DNA from 2 places in the Mesorhizobium sp. CA15 genome. Region 2 is predicted to be linked to the other one. Evidence: riboswitches for the same ligand, from Rfam matches in the RefSeq annotation. Region 2 holds a riboswitch; the other holds the start of a gene.
The links. A riboswitch is a leader RNA that binds a small molecule or an ion and turns the genes downstream of it on or off. The one in region 2 is predicted to bind S-adenosylmethionine.

Region 1 (8,096 bases), on a different contig from region 2:
GCTGGCCCGACGCGACATGACAGCCTTCCTGCACCAGCTTCTGGTCTTTGCGATGATCGCCGGCGGGCTGCTGGTTCTCAATATCGGCCAGACCTGGCTCAACCAGATGATCCGTCTGAGGCTGCGCGAGGCGCTGACGCTCGACCTGATCGATCAATGGATGCGCCCGGCGCGGGCCTTCCGGCTTGCCAATGCCGGCGCCATCGGCGTCAATCCCGACCAGCGCATGCAGCAGGATGCCGCTCATTTGTCGGATCTGTCGACGGATCTGGGCGTCGGCCTGCTGCAGTCGTTCATTCTGCTTGTCTCCTTCATCGGCGTGCTGTGGGAGCTGTCTTCCGGCTTCGTGTTCCATGTCGGCGGCCATTCGCTGGAGATACCGGGCTACATGGTCTGGGCCGCGTTCCTCTATGCCGGCATCGCCTCGTGGCTGAGCTGGCTGGTCGGGCGTCCGCTGATCGGCCTCAACAGCGAGCGCTACACCCGCGAGGCGGAGCTGCGCTCCTCCATGGTGCGGGTCAACGAGAATGTCGATGCGATCGCGCTCTATCATGGCGAACCAGACGCCAGGCGCCGGCTCGAGCTCGATCTCGGCACGGTGCTGGGCGCCATGCGGCGCATCTTCGCCGCCCAGATCAACCTGGCCTGGGTGACCGACACCTATGGCTGGATAACGGTGGTGGCGCCTATCCTGGTGGCTTCGCCGGTCTATTTCTCGGGCGACATCTCATTCGGCGGGTTGATGATGGCGGTCGGCGCCTTCAACCAGGTTCATTCTTCCCTGCGCTGGTTCATCAACAACATCGGCAGCATAGCCGACTGGCGCGCGACGCTGATGCGCGTGGCCGATTTCCGCATCGCGCTCACCGAAACCGACGCGCTACATGACACGGAAAAACACATCCAGTTCGGCGAAAACGCCAATGGCAGCCTGACCTTCGACACGCTTCAGGTGGCTTCGCCGGAAGGCTGCACCAAGCTTGCCCAGACGGATGTCGAAATCCACGCCGGCGAGCGCGTCATGATCACCGGCGAGCCGGGCGCCGGCAAGACATTGTTCTTCCGAGCCCTTGCCGGCCTGTGGCCGTGGGGGAGCGGGCGGATCGGCCTGCCGGCCGGCGAGACCCCCATCTTCGTGCCGCGCGTGCCCTATTTCCCGACCGGCACGCTGCGCGAGGTGCTCGATCATCCGAACGGCGAGGCCCCGGCCAGCGATGCCGAGATCGCGGCGGTGCTTGGCGAGGTCGGCCTCGATCCACTGGCAACCACTCTTGATCATCCCAGGCGATGGGAACGCGAGCTCGGCGATGACGAACAACGGGCGCTGGCTTTCGCCAGGCTCGCCTTGCGCAAGCCGAAATGGGTGATCATCGACGAAGCCCTGGATGCGTTCGACGGGCCGACGTTGCGGCGGGTGCTGGCCATGCTGCAGAAGCGCCTGCCCGAAACCGCAATCATCAATATCGGGCGGGGCCAGCACAACACCCAGTTCTTCCCGCGCGCGCTGAATATCGTGAAGGATACCGGCGCACCGGCTTTGAAGCCGGCCCGTGTCCGCGCCGGCGCGATCGAGCCACCACCCATCGCTGCCCGCCAGGGGAAGAAATAGCTTTATTTTCGCCGCGATCGCCGGGAAAATCCGCCGGGTCGTTCGAGGCTGCCATGCTTGCGATGCTCGGCCTGCTTGTGTGCCTTGCCTGCGCCGAGGCGGCGCCATTGCCCATGCCGGGCAAAGGCGCGCCGGTGGACGTGGAACTTGTGCTTGCCGTCGATATCTCGCAGTCGATGGACCAGCGTGAACTCGCCCTGCAGCGCGCCGGCTATGTCGAAGCGCTGCGCCATCCCGACTTCATCAACGCCGTACGCGCGGGTCCAAATGGCCGCATAGCGCTCGCCTATTTCGAATGGGCGGGCGTCGTGCGCGAGGACGGGGCCATTGCCTGGCAGATCATCGACGGCGAGGACAGCGCCAACGCCTTCGCCGACAAGATCGCCACGCGGCCGTTCCGCAGCTTCCGCGGCACCTCCATCTCGGGCGCCCTCGGCTTCGGCGCCGGGCTCCTGGAGAGAACCGGCTTTTCGGCGCCACGCCGCGTCATCGACATATCGGGAGACGGGCCTAACAATACCGGGCTGCCCGTCACGGCAGTCCGCGATGCCGCCGTTGCCAGCGGTGTCGTCATCAACGGCCTGCCTATACTGATCAGTCCGTCGCCGAGTGTCGGCCGTCTCGACCGCTACTACGCCGACTGCGTGACCGGAGGAGCCGGTTCGTTCGTGCTGCCGATCTATGCGGCGTCCGAATTCTCGACCGCCGTCCGCCGCAAGCTGGTCCAGGAAGTCAGCGGCCTGACAGGCGCCAGATCCTTCCACGTCGAGGATGCGATGCCGGTCGATTGCCTGCTGGGCGAGCGCCTGCGGCAGCGGTTTTCCGATCCTTATTTCCCGGAACTCGACAGATAGCCGTCTTGCGGTTCTCAGACCGCCCGGGCGCCGTATTTGGCGCGGAACTCGTCGTAGCAATCGCGCCGCCAGCGGCGGCCGACGACATAGCCGCGCAAGAGTTCGGCGGGCGAGTAGCCGAGCGACTTGGACGAACGGTTGGCATGATAGCCCGAAAACGCCTGCGGCAACCTGCCCTTGAGGATATCGGCGATGATCTGGCGCGCTATCATGTAAGGCGGAACGTCGGGATAGCGGTCGGCGATATAAGGATGCTTGTCGATCAGACTGGCATAGGCCTCGACATAGCCATCGCGGCGGCCTGAGATCGAATTCTCCGAATTGTACTTCTTCCAGTCGATGTCCTCGGACAGCAAGGCGCCGCCGCGTTGGGCAAAGCGCAGCAGCAATTCGCGATCCTGCATGCGCGTGATGTCGCTGTCATAGCCGCCGATCGCGAGCAGCGACTCGCGCCTTGCGGTGATCGCCGAGCCGGCAATGAAGATGGTCTGCGAGACCAGGGCGCGCTGCAGCGTGCTCTTGTCGAGGAAGGCGTCGCGATTGATGCATTTGGTGCTGCGGCCGCCCTTCAGCGATACGAACGAGCTGATGAGGACTTCGAGCGAGGGGTTCTGGTCGAAGCGCGCCAGTGTTCGTTCCAGCCGGTCCGGCAGATAGACGTCGTCCGAATCGAGAAACGTCACGACCGGCGCCCGTGCGCGTTCGATGCCCGCATTGCGCGCGGCATTGGCGCCGCGCCATTTGGCGCCGACATAAATCAGCCTCGGGTCGCGGATTTCGGCGAGCGCAGCGGCCGTCCCGTCGGTCGAACCGTCGTCGACCACAATGTGCTCGAAGCGGGTAAGTGTCTGCGCCAGAACGCTTTCCACCGCGCGCACGACCTGGCTGCGGCGATTGTGGGTTGGCGTGATCACTGAGATCAGCGGAACGTCCTGGCTCGACATCGGGCTGCCACCACCGGTCGGATCTAGCGTTTGTCGGATGGGTCCGATGGCTATCTTCGTGTCCCACCTCTGATTTGCGGCCGACGCTACAAAAAACCCCCCTTTGTGTCACGCCAGGCCGGCCGAGAAATGCCGAAATTAGCGGTTTTTCCGCAACATTGCGGTCTGATGGCAACACAACTGGCCTTCCTGTTGATTAGGCGGCCCGCCAACAGGAACCAACGGACGGTTTTGTCCCGATTATTTCTGAGGTAATCGACCGAACTACCTAGCTGCCGCATGGTGATCTCCAAGAAGCCGACCGATCGGCTTTGTTTCATCAAGGAGCAGGATCATGACCGCTTACGCCGTTGCCCATATGCGCCAAGTCACTCCGGGTCCCTGGATACTCGAATATCTCGAGAGGATAGACGCCACGCTGGCGCCGTTCGGCGGGCGCTTCGTCGTCCACGGCGGCGACGTCGAGGTCGTCGAGAACAGCTGGCCCGGGCACCTGATCGTCATCGAATTCCCCGGCAGGCAGCACATGCGGGACTGGTACAATTCACCGGCCTATCAGGCGATCCTTTCGCTGCGCACCGAGAACTCGCAGTCCGACGTGATCTTCGTCGACGGCGTCGAGCATCCGCACAAGGCTACGGATGTGCTTGGCTAGCGGGAAAAGATTGACGTTAGCTGTGCCCGATATAGTCCGGCACCATTTCGACCTCGTCGCGGACAAGGCCGGCCGCCAGGCTGAAATGGCCGAAAAACGCCAGAGTATAGAACGCCAGTCCGACAATGACAGCAAACGGGATTTGCCAGAACGGCATCCCGGTCTGCCGCGCATGGCCTGTCACTCGCCGGATCGTGCGCCAAGACATAGTCCCCCAGCGCGTGAAGGATTTGACGATACGCCGAGCCCTGCCAGGTGCATGAAGCTCGACGAATTTTCGATCGGCGTCCCTGCCGGTTACCAGCGCGCGCCAAAAGAAGAACCCCCAGCCCCGCGGCGAGTAGTGGTGAACGCGTGCGTCCACGTTGACTATCTTGTGGCCTTCGCTCCAAAGCTGGTGCATCAGCAACGTGCACGAGACCTTGAAGCCGTTGTGGGCTGGAAATGGGTGACTGGATATCCAGTCGTGCCGAAAGGCGATGTTGTTGGCGTTGAGAGCACGCTTCGAGGCGAATCTCTCGTCTCCATCAGCCATCGGGAAAAACCAGATCAACGCGAAGGTTCGCGAGAAGAAGTCATCGTATGAAAGATAGGTGTGTCCATTCACACAGATGGTTTCGGGCCGGTCGACGAAGGGTTTCAGTAGAGTTGAGAGCCAGTTCCGTTCCGGAACTGTATCGGAATCGAGAAAAACAAGGACGCTCCCTTCGCACGAGGGAATGCCGTTGTTCTTGAGGTCGTAATATCTGCCGCCAGGGAACGCCGCGAAGGCCAGATAGGCAACCTGCTCCAGTTGTGGCGCTTCAGCTCCGATGCTGCTTCGCAGTGAGACTGCGTCAGTTTCGAGGCCGCCGTGCGAGATTATGACCTTCGGCTTCGGATATCCGGTAGCGGAAGCCTGGGCGATCTCGCGCGCCAAGGCCTTCAGCCCAAGGCCAATCTCGTCCCAGTCGATGGATTTGGCATTCTCCATCTCCAAGACGATAGAATAGGTGGGATGTTCAGCCATCGCGGCACAACCGGTTGATCAACCCTGTGGCTATAGTCCTAACAGCATGCTGTCAAACGATCGGGATGCAATTATGCGCTGCGAATTTGTCAGATGAGCTATCTTATCGGCAAGTTGTGCGAACTCACTCGCAAAGAGCTTGATTGCATAGACGCCGGTAGAGGACCGCCCCTGTGTCAGCGCACGCAGTAGCTGGGCGCGGGAATCTCGCGAATAATCCGGCAGCTCCAGCAGACGTCGCCCGCCGAACCATTCCAGCGGATGGCCTAGCCCGGCGGAAACCATCAAACCTGCAAGATGATTGCTACCGCTGCGCGACGATGTGCCGGCGATCGACGAAAGAAACGCATTTCCGTCATCGCCTCAGCAAAAACACCGCCTGCTGACCAAAAAAATTCCAGAACCACCAGGGCATCGACAGGCCGATCTTCTGGCCGTTGGCGTCGAGCGCGGTTGCCTTCTCGACGGTCGCGCCGAGCTCCTCGCACAGGTTGACGAAGTCGCGGATGGTGCAGAAATGGATGTTGGGCGTGTCGTACCAGGAGTAGGGCAGGTCCTTGGTGACCGGCATCCTGCCCTTGACCAACAGCGAGAAGCGCACGCGCCAGTGGCCGAAATTGGGGAAGGAGACAATGGCGCGGTTGCCGATACGAAGCAGCTCGTCGAGCACCAGCTTCGGGTTCCGGGTCGCCTGCAGGGTCTGTGAGAGCACGACGAAGTCGAAGCCCTTGTCGGGATAGAATTCGAGGTCCTTGTCGGCATCGCCCTGGACGACGGAAAGGCCGCGCGCCACGCATTCGTTGACGCCGCGCTGCGACAGTTCCAGCCCGCGGCCGTCGACCTGCTTGGTCTCCTGCAGGAGTTCCAGAAGCAGTCCGTCGCCCGAGCCGACATCGAGGACGCGCGAATTGGCCGGGATGAGATCAGTGACGACCTCGAGGTCGACACGCTGGGCGCGATTGACGCTCATGGCTTCGCCTCCTGCATAGCGCATGATCCCGGTCCGAAAAGTCGGCGACTTTTTGCGTTCGCTGACCTTCGGTTCGGGGTCATAGGCTTAGCCCCCTGGCGCGGGCGGCGGAGGCGATGAAGCCGTTGATGGCCGCGAACAGTTCCGGCTCGTCGAGCAGGAAGGCGTCGTGGCCGCGATCGGTTTCGATCTCGACGAAGGAGACGGAAGCGCCCGCCGCGTTCAAGGCATGCACGATCGATCGGCTCTCCTCGGTCGGGAACAGCCAGTCGCTGGTGAAGGAAACCAGGCAAAAACGCGTCTTGGTACCGGCGAAGGCGTCGGCGAGGCGCCCGCCGTGATCGGCGGCAAGATCGAAATAGTCCATCGCGCGGGTCAGATAGAGGTAGGAATTGGCGTCGAAGCGGTCGACGAAGGTCATGCCCTGATGGCGCAGATAGCTCTCGATCTGGAAATCGGCGTCGAAGCCGAAGGTCAGCGCCTCGCGGTCCTGCAAATTGCGGCCGAACTTGCGGTGGAGCGCGGCTTCCGAAAGGTAGGTGATATGAGCGGCCATGCGCGCGACGGCGAGCCCTTTTTCCGGCCGCTTGCCGAAATCGAGATATTTGCCGCCATGCCAGTCGGGATCGGCCATGACGGCCTGTCGGCCGACTTCATGGAAGGCGATGTTCTGCGAGGAATGGCGGGCGCCGGTGGCGATGGGCAGGACGCAGAACACGCGCTCCGAATGGCTCGCCGCCCATTCCAGAACCTGCATGCCGCCCATCGAGCCGCCAAGGACGCAAAACAGCTTCTCGATGCCGAAATGATCGACCAGCATCGTCTGCGCGCGCACCATGTCGCGGATGGTGATGATCGGCAGGTCGAGCCCGTAGGGCTTGCCGGTCGCCGGGTTGGTCGAGGCCGGGCCGGTCGAGCCGAGGCAGCCGCCGACGACGTTGGAGCAGATGACGAAGAAACGGTTGGTGTCGATGATCCTGCCGGGGCCGATCAGAACCTCCCACCAGCCCGGCTTGCCGGTCACCGGATTGGTGTTGGCGACGTGCTGGTCGCCGGTCAGCGCATGGCAGACGAGGATGGCATTGGAACGCGCGTCGTTGAGCGTGCCATAGGTCTGGTAGGCAATCTGGAAGGGCGAGAGCAGCGTTCCGGCGTCGAGCTTCAGCGGCTTGTCCGGGCCGAACCGCAGCACCGGGCTCGACGGATGGTCGGCCTCGTCGTTGGTTCTTGCAGCACGCTGAGCGGCCATGTCCGTCCTCATCCTGTCCCGCATCGGTCTCGTCCCGACGCGGTGTCCGGCCGGCAGCGGACAATAAAAAACCGGCATTGCCGTCGCAAAGCCGGTTACAGGTTGCAAACGGCCCTTTAGCGAGTTGTTTAACGTGGCTGCAAGCCGACCGGCCAAATCACCACGGGAGTCTGGCAATCCTTCTAGGACCAGCGCCGCGCTTCGTCAACGGGTGGCCTCCTCGCGACCGGATGCGGGTGCCAGCCGGCGGCACTCGACATTCCAGCCCGTGGCCTGTATTTCCGCTGCGGCCTTGAAGGCCTTCTCGACGGATTTGTGACATGAAGCAGGATCAGCCCCGTCCGACGCCCCGCGCGGGCATCATGGACATCGAGGCCTATGTGCCGGGAAAAAGCACCGCGCCGGCCGGCGTGACGAAGGTCTATAAGCTGTCGGCGAACGAAAACCCGCTCGGGCCCTCGCCGAAGGCGATCGAGGCCGCGCGCGAAGTGGCGGCGAAGCTCGATGTCTATCCCGATGGCACCGCCCGCCGGCTGCGCGAGGCGATCGCCGAGGTGCATGGGCTGAATCCGGCCAACATCATCTGCTCCAACGGCTCCGACGAGATCCTGGGGCTGCTGGCGCAGACCTATCTCGCGCCGGGCGACGAGGCCGTGTTCACCGAGCACGCCTTCATGGTCTACAAAATCTATATCCAGGCGGCGGGCGCCAAGCCGGTGGCGGTGAAGGAGACCGAGGAGCGCGCCGACATCGACGCGATTTTGGCCGCGGTGACGCCGGCGACGCGGATCGTGTTCCTCGCCAAT
Region 2 (8,096 bases):
CTCTCGCCGGGCAAACAACACCACATATACCGGGTGATTAGGTCCGCCGCACGAAATCTAGTTATTTCTCGACTACAAATACCTTATGCGCTGACTCGGTGACAAGAGTCCCCAGGGCAACACGATTCGGTTTTTTCGGTTTTCCCCAACTTGCCGGCCTACTTATGAGCCGGCGTGGCGTCAGGGGCTTGCCACGCGCTTCTGCGTGACGTTTTCGTTGACTTCATGGCCGAAAAACATGATAAGCCGCAAAGGCCGCCGCATTGGCGGCTTTTTTGATTTCCGGTTCCGGAGACGCATATAATGAGCGGTTCGGCGCTTTACGAGACCTTTGCCCGCGCACCCCTGGCTTTCGACCGCGGGGAGGGGACCTGGCTGGTCACCGACAAGGGCGAGCGATATCTCGACTTCGCCGGCGGCATCGCGGTGAATTCGCTGGGCCACGGCCATCCGCATCTGGTCGCGGCGCTCACCGAGCAGGCCGCCAAGCTGTGGCACGTCTCCAACCTCTATGAGATCCCGGAACAGCGCCGGCTGGGCGAGCGGCTGACTGAGGCGACCTTTGCAGACAAGGTGTTCTTCACCAATTCCGGTGCCGAGGCACTGGAATGCGCCATCAAGACGGCCAGGCGCTATCAATTCGTCAAGGGCCATCCCGAGCGCTTCCGCATCATCACCTTCGAGGGTGCCTTTCACGGCCGCACGCTGGCGACGATCGCCGCCGGCGGCCAATACAAATACCTCGAAGGCTTCGGCCCGAAGGTCGAGGGATTCGACCAGGTCGCTTTCGACGACATCGACGCCGCTGAAAAGGCGATCACGCCGGAAACCGCGGCGATCCTGATCGAGCCGGTGCAAGGCGAGGGCGGCATACGCCCGGTGCCGACGCAATCGCTGAAGCGGCTGCGGCAACTCTGCGACAAGCACGGCCTGCTTTTGATCTTCGACGAGGTCCAGTGCGGCATTGGCCGCACCGGCAAGCTGTTCGCGCATGAATGGTCAGGCGTCACGCCCGATCTGATGGCGATCGCCAAGGGCATCGGCGGCGGCTTTCCGATGGGTGCCTGCCTTGCCACCGACGAGGCGGCGACCGGCATGACGGCCGGCGTGCACGGCACCACCTTCGGCGGCAATCCGCTGGCGATGGCCGTCGGCAACGCCGTGCTCGACGTGGTGCTGGCCGACGGCTTCCTCGAGGACGTGCAGCGCAAGGCGCTGCTTCTGAAGCAGGGCCTTGCGGCGGTGGCCGATGAATTCCCCGACGTCATCGAGGGCATCAGGGGAACCGGCCTTATGCTCGGCCTGAAATGCGCCATGCCCAACGCCAAGGTGAACATGGCGCTGCGCGACCAGCACCTGCTTGCCGTGCCGGCGGGCGACAACGTCATCCGCCTCCTGCCGCCGCTCACCGTCACCGACGAGGAGATCGGCGTGGCGCTGGAGCGCATTCGCGGCGGCGCCAAGCGCCTGACCGACGCGATTGCCGCCGAAGCCGCCAAATAATTTCTGGAACCTGCCGATGAGTGTTCGCCACTTCACCGATCTGTCCGCCGTTTCCGCGGGCGACCTGCGCATCATGCTGGACGACGCGGTGGCGCGAAAGACCAGGCTCAAGGCAGGTGAGCGTTCAAAACCGCTCGATGGCAAGGTGCTGGCCATGATCTTCGACAAGCCGTCGACGCGCACTCGCGTGTCCTTCGATGTCGGCATGCGCCAGCTCGGCGGCGAGACTATCATGTTGACCGGCACCGAGATGCAGCTCGGCCGTTCGGAGACAATCGCCGACACGGCGAAAGTGCTGTCGCGCTATGTCGACGCCATCATGATCCGCACCACCTCGCACGACCGGCTGCTGGAGCTCACCGAGAACGCCACCGTTCCGGTCATCAACGGGCTGACCGACGACACGCATCCCTGCCAGCTCATGGCCGACATCATGACCTTTGAGGAGCATCGCGGCCCGGTGTCCGGCAAGACCTTCGCCTGGACCGGCGACGGCAACAATGTGCTGCATTCGCTCCTGGAGGCCTCGGCGCGGTTTAGCTTCAACCTCAATATCGCGGTGCCGGAAGGCAGCGAGCCTTTCGAGAAATATGTCGACTGGTCGAAAGCCAATGGCGGTAAGGTCCGGTTTTCCAGGTCCGCCGAGGAAGCCGTCGACCAGGCCGACTGCGTCGTCACCGATAGCTGGGTCTCCATGGGCCAGGAGCATCGCGCCCGCGGCCACAACGTCTTCCTGCCCTATCAGGTCAATGCGGCGCTGATGGCAAAAGCCAAGCCCGATGCATTGTTCATGCACTGCCTACCGGCGCATCGCGGCGAGGAGGTCACCGACGAGGTGATCGACGGGCCGCATTCGGTGGTCTTCGACGAGGCCGAGAACCGGCTGCACGCCCAGAAGGCGGTGCTGGCCTGGTGTCTGGGCGCGTGAGAAGGGCTGGACCTGACCGCTTCCGGCCCGATCGGGCTCAACTTGATCTGGGGACATGTGATGCCTATTTGCGGGCCATCACGTAAATTGAACGCGCTTCGACGCATGCGGCTCACCGGGCGGCATGGCTGCGCCCCGGAGTATTGTCATGTTGGAAACCCAGACCTTGGCTGAGCATAAACCCCAACTCGGTGAATTCGGCTTCGCCGGCGACGATCATGTCGTGCCTTATGAGGTCGCGCCGCTCGATGTGCGCGGCCGCACCGTGCAGCTCGGGCCGATGCTCGATGCTATTCTGAGCCGCCACGATTACCCTGAGCCGGTCGCCCGCCTGCTGGCGGAAGCCTGCGTGCTCACCGTGCTGCTCGGCACTTCGCTGAAGTTCGAAGGCAAGTTCATCCTGCAGACCCGCACCGACGGTCCGGTCGACATGCTGGTGGCCGATTTCACCACGCCGCATGCGCTGCGCGCCTATGCGCGCTTCGATGCCGACCGGCTGCAGGCGCTGACCGCCGCCGGCGAGACCTCGCAGCAGACGCTGCTCGGCGACGGCGTCCTGGCCTTGACCATCGACCAGGGCGCGCATACGCAGCGCTACCAGGGCATCGTCCAGCTCGACGGCACCTCGCTCGAGGATGCCGCGCGCACCTATTTCCGGCAGTCGGAGCAGATCCCGACCGATATCAAGATGTCGGTCGCCAAGCTGGTCACGCCCGGCCCGGCCGGCGCGCGCGAGCAGTGGCGCGCCGGCGGTATCCTGGCGCAATTCCTGCCGCAGTCGCCGGAACGCATGCGCGTTCCCGATATTTCCGGCGGCGACGGCGATCCGCGTGACGTTGCGGACCAGCCGGCCGACAATTCCTGGCAGGAGTTGCTGGCGCTGCTCGGCACGATCGAGCCGACCGAGTTGATCGACCCGACGGTGGGCGCCGAGCGGTTGCTCTACCGGCTGTTCCACGAACACGGCGTGCGCGTTTTCCGCGGCGTCCCTGTCGCCGACCAGTGCTCCTGCTCGCGCGACAAGATCCGCGGCATTCTCGAAGGCTTTTCGGCTGAGGAGATCAAGGAATCGACCGAGGAGGGCGGCATCCATGTCGCCTGCGAGTTCTGCTCGACCCAATACGACTTCGACCCGGCTGAATTCGCGAAGTGATCTCTCTTCCTTCTCCCCGTTCCACGGGGAGAAGGTGCCCGAAGGGCGGATGAGGGCGGCGCCAACGTTGGCGATCATAGCGACACGCTGGCGACGCGGTCGTCCGCCTCAAGGAAAATCTCAGAAGGCCGGCGCCGCCCGTCATTGCCCTGCCGGGCATTTCTCCCCGTGAAACGGGGAGAAAGAGGCTGTCGCCGACGTCTAATTCACCGTGCGCCTTGTCCCTGGCATGTCGAGCGAGAAAGCCGGAATGGCGATATCGAACGTCTCGCCGCGGCCGTTGCGCATCGTGTAGTGGCCGACCATGATGCCTGACGGCGTCGAGAGCGGGCAGCCCGAGGTGTACTGGTAACTGTCGCCGGGATTGAGTTCCGGCTGGTCGCCGACGACGCCGGCGCCGCGCACCTCCTCGACCCGGCCCTGACCGTCGGTGATGTGCCAGTAGCGCGACACAAGCTGCACGAACTCGTCGGAGCGGTTGTCGATCGTCACCTGATAGCCCCAGACATAGCGGTTCTCGGACGGATCGGAGCGGTCCTCCAGATAGAAGGGCCTGACCAGCACTTCGATGTTGCGCGTCACTGCGCGATACATGGGCCACTCCGGTTGCCGCCGCGGAAAATATGTCACGCTCCGCTCTTGATAAACGCAGCGCCGACCATCCTGCCAGCCTTGTAAGTGCAGGTGCCGAAAAACAATGTCATTTAGGTGACACATGACAATGTTGGTGTGCACAAACCGTGCCGGGCGACTCGGGCGCTCTGTAACAGTTGAAACGGCCGCGTGCGGCCTAAAGCAATTCCAGGAAAGCGCGAGCGGTTAGGCTCGGCGCCTTCGCCGTAGCCTTCCGTCCGGAATTGCGTGAAAACAAGGAGATGGAGTGGGTCGCCGTTTGCGTGAAACGGTGAAACTCTCTATCGGGGGTGACCAGATCTCGATGGAACTGACTATCGCAGCCGGCCTGGCTTCGTCAGCGCTTCTTTCCTTCAATCTCGCCAGCATCCTGCTCGCCTCGTCGCGGCTGAAGCGGCGGCATGTCATCGCGCCGCCCTCCAGCGCGCGGCCGCCGGTCTCCATCATCGTGCCGTCGCGTGGCGTCGAGCCGTTCACGCCGGAGACCTTGCAGCGCGCCTTCTCGCTCGATTGGCCGCGCTACGAGCTGATCTTCTGCGTCGCGCATGCCGAAGACCCGGTGGTCAAGCTGATCGATGCGGCGATCGCGCGCCACCCCAAAATTCCTGCGCGGCTGCTGATCGGCGACGATCGCGTCAGCGCCAATCCCAAGCTCAACAACTGCGTCAAGGGCTGGCAGGCGGCGAGACACGATTGGGTGATCCTCGCCGATTCCAACGTGCTGATGCCGAGAGACTATGTCCAGCACCTGATGGCGGCATGGCGGCCGGATACCGGCCTCGTCTGCTCGACGCCGATCGGCTCGCGGCCGGACGGGTTTTGGGCCGAAGTCGAATGCGCCTTCCTCAACACGCTGCAGGCGCGCTGGCAGTATGCCGGCGAGGCGCTTGGCCTTGGCTTCGCCCAGGGCAAGAGCATGCTGTGGAACAAGCCGATGCTCGATGCCAATGGCGGTATTCAGGCCTTGGCCGCCGAAGTCGCCGAGGACGCGGCGGCCACCAAGCTGGTCAACGGCTTGGGGCTCAATGTCAACCTCGTCGCCTCGCCATTCGAGCAGCCGCTCGGCCAGCGCAGGCTCGCCGAGGTCTGGTCGCGCCAGACGCGCTGGGCGCGGCTGCGGCGGGTTACCTTTCCGCTGTTCTTCGCGCCGGAGATCCTGACTGGCGCTGCGGTGCCGCTGCTGCTGGCGCTGATTGCGGCGGCAAGCGCCGGCGTCAGCCTGCCCACGACGGCCTTGGGCGTGCTGGCGATCGCCTACCTGCCGGAATGGCTGCTGGCCTTTGCGAAGGGCTGGTACCTGTCGCCGCGCAGCATAACCGCGATGATCGTGCGCGATGCCCTGCTGCCGGCCATCTGGGCGCGCGCCTGGTTCGGCGGCGCCGTCGAATGGCGCGGCAACGCCATGACCATCCGCACCAAGGCGATGACCGAGCTGGAGGAGCTCGCCTAGAGCAATTCCAGGAAAAGTGTGAAACGGTTTCCGTCCGGAATTGCGGCTCTGGAAGGCTCGGGCCGCGGCGTTCTCAGCCTTCTATTTTGCCGCCTTCAGGGCCTGTTCCACGTCTTCCAGCAGATCGTCGCTGTCCTCCAGGCCAACGGAGAGCCTCAGCGTGCCTGGCCCGATGCCGAGCTCGGCGCGGGCCTCGTCGCTCAGGTTCTTGTGCGTCGTCGTCGCCGGATGGGTGATCAGGCTCTTGGCGTCACCGAGATTGTTGGAGATCAGCACGATGTCGAGCGCGTTCTGGAAGGCAAAGGCCGCCTGCTTGCCGCCCTTGACGTCGAGGCAGATCAGCGTCGAGCCTCCCGACATCTGCTTCTTGACGATATCCGCTTGCGGATGATCGGCGCGGCCCGGATAGATGACACGGGCGATCTCCGGCCGCTCGGCCAGGAAATCGGCGATCTTGCCGGCGCTCTCGGTCTGCTGGCGCACACGCAGCGGCAGCGTCTCCAGGCCTTTGAGCAGCGTCCAGGCGTTGAAGGGCGACAGGCTGGGACCGGTGTGCCGGAAATAGTCGTGCAGGTTCTCGTCGATCCACTTCTTGTCCGACAGGATGACGCCGCCGAGGCAGCGGCCCTGGCCGTCTATGTGCTTGGTCGCCGAATAGACGACGATATGGGCGCCGAGCAGCAAGGGCTTCTGCTGCAGCGGCGTGGCGAAGACATTGTCGACGATCAAGCGCGCGCCGATCGAATTGGCGAGCCTGGCGACGGCGGCGATATCGACCACCTCCAGCGTCGGGTTGGTCGGGCTTTCCAGGAAGAACAGCTTGGTGTTCGGCCTTATCGCCTTTTCCCAATTGGCGATGTCGGTGCCGTCGACCAGCGTCGCCTCGATGCCGTAGCGCGGCGCCAGCGTCTCGACCACCCAGCGGCAGGAGCCGAACAGGGCGCGCGCCGCGACGATATGATCTCCGGCCTTGGCGCTGCAGAGCAGCGCGGCGGTTACTGCGGCCATGCCGGAAGCGGTGGCGCGGGCATCCTCGGCGCCTTCGAGCGCGCACATGCGCTTTTCGAACATGTCGACGGTCGGGTTGGCGTAGCGCGAATAGATGAAGCCCGGCTCCTCGCCCTTGAAGCGGGCTTCCGCCGCTTGCGCCGTCTCGTAGACATAGCCTTGGGTGAGATACATCGCCTCGGATGTCTCGCCGAAACCGGAACGCAACGTTCCGCCATGCACGAGTGCTGTCTGAGGTTTCCAGTTGCGCTTCTTGGTGCTCATAGCCCTGCTTTCAGACACAAAAAAACCGGCCGCGAAGTCGCAACCGGTCCATATAGCCTTGCGGCTCGACGGTCCTTTAGCGACTTATTTAACGTGGCTGCAAGCCGACCGGCCAAATCACCACGGGATAACGACCCTTTAGACCCGCGCCGCGCTTGCGTCAATTGCCGGCTTCATTAAGAGGTTTGTACCAGCCGGGCGGCAAGAGCCCGCTTAGATCCTCGCCCGGCCTTGTGAACGGAGCCAGCCTTTGCGGCAAACAGGCATTCTTCCGGATCAGGACATCGCAGCGCTGTTCGAGGCGAAGGCGCTGAAGTCGCCGCGCGCGCTGGACGCCGACCAGATCCAGCCGGCCAGCCTCGATCTAAGGCTCGGCGACAAGGCGTTTCGCGTGCGTGCCTCGTTCCTGCCGGGTCCAGATCATCGGGTCGTCGACAAGCTCGAGCGGCTGAAGCTGCACGAGATCAGCCTTGCAGAGGGCGCGGTGCTGGAAACCGGCTGCGTCTATATCGTGCCGCTGCTCGAGAGCCTGACGCTGCCGGCGAACGTATCCGCCTCGGCCAATCCGAAGAGCTCGACCGGCCGTCTCGACATATTCACGCGCGTCATGACCGATCGCGGCCATGAGTTCGACAAGATTGCCGCCGGCTACCGCGGGCCGCTCTATCTCGAGGTCAGCCCGCGCACCTTCCCGATCGTCGTGCGCGCCGGCTCGCGGCTGTCGCAGATCCGCTTCCGCACCGGCAACGCGGTGCTCTCGGAGAATGAGCTGCGCGACCTTCACCGCGCCGAGATGCTGGTCGCCACCGAGCCGCCCAATATTTCAGGCGGCGGCATCGCGCTCTCCATCGATCTCGACGGCGACAAGGACGGCCTTGTCGGCTACCGCGGCAAGCACCACACCGGACTGGTCGACGTCGACAAGCGCGCCGCCCAGGATGTCGTCGATTTCTGGGAGCCGATCTACAAGAGCGGCGCCGGCGAACTGGTGCTCGATCCGGACGAATTCTATATCTTGGTCAGCCGAGAAGCCGTGCACGTGCCGCCGCTCTATGCCGCCGAGATGACACCCTTCGATCCGCTGGTCGGCGAGTTCCGCGTCCACTATGCCGGCTTCTTCGATCCGGGCTTCGGCCACTCCGCCGCCGGCGGCAGCG

Region 1: it holds a riboswitch for S-adenosylmethionine, as region 2 does, so the genes downstream of both, metX (homoserine O-acetyltransferase MetX) here and LB515_RS27255 (O-succinylhomoserine sulfhydrylase) in region 2, are expected to answer to the same signal.

What each region holds. Positions count from the first base shown of each region.
Region 1 is NZ_JAIUHQ010000008.1:122,607-130,702, forward strand. It holds gene LB515_RS15740 (ABC transporter ATP-binding protein/permease) at 1-1,609, shown strand, start outside; gene LB515_RS15745 (DUF1194 domain-containing protein) at 1,663-2,463, shown strand; gene LB515_RS15750 (glycosyltransferase family 2 protein) at 2,478-3,407, opposite strand; gene LB515_RS15755 (DUF1330 domain-containing protein) at 3,742-4,062, shown strand; gene LB515_RS15760 (glycosyltransferase) at 4,079-5,071, opposite strand; gene metW (methionine biosynthesis protein MetW) at 5,427-6,041, opposite strand; gene metX (homoserine O-acetyltransferase MetX) at 6,121-7,290, opposite strand; SAM riboswitch at 7,387-7,464, opposite strand; gene hisC (histidinol-phosphate transaminase) at 7,611-8,096, shown strand, end outside.
Region 2 is NZ_JAIUHQ010000030.1:351-8,446, reverse strand. It holds gene LB515_RS27280 (aspartate aminotransferase family protein) at 304-1,503, shown strand; gene argF (ornithine carbamoyltransferase) at 1,520-2,431, shown strand; gene LB515_RS27270 (Hsp33 family molecular chaperone) at 2,556-3,584, shown strand; gene apaG (Co2+/Mg2+ efflux protein ApaG) at 3,786-4,178, opposite strand; gene LB515_RS27260 (ceramide glucosyltransferase) at 4,522-5,667, shown strand; gene LB515_RS27255 (O-succinylhomoserine sulfhydrylase) at 5,749-6,939, opposite strand; SAM riboswitch at 6,996-7,073, opposite strand; gene LB515_RS27250 (2'-deoxycytidine 5'-triphosphate deaminase) at 7,190-8,096, shown strand, end outside.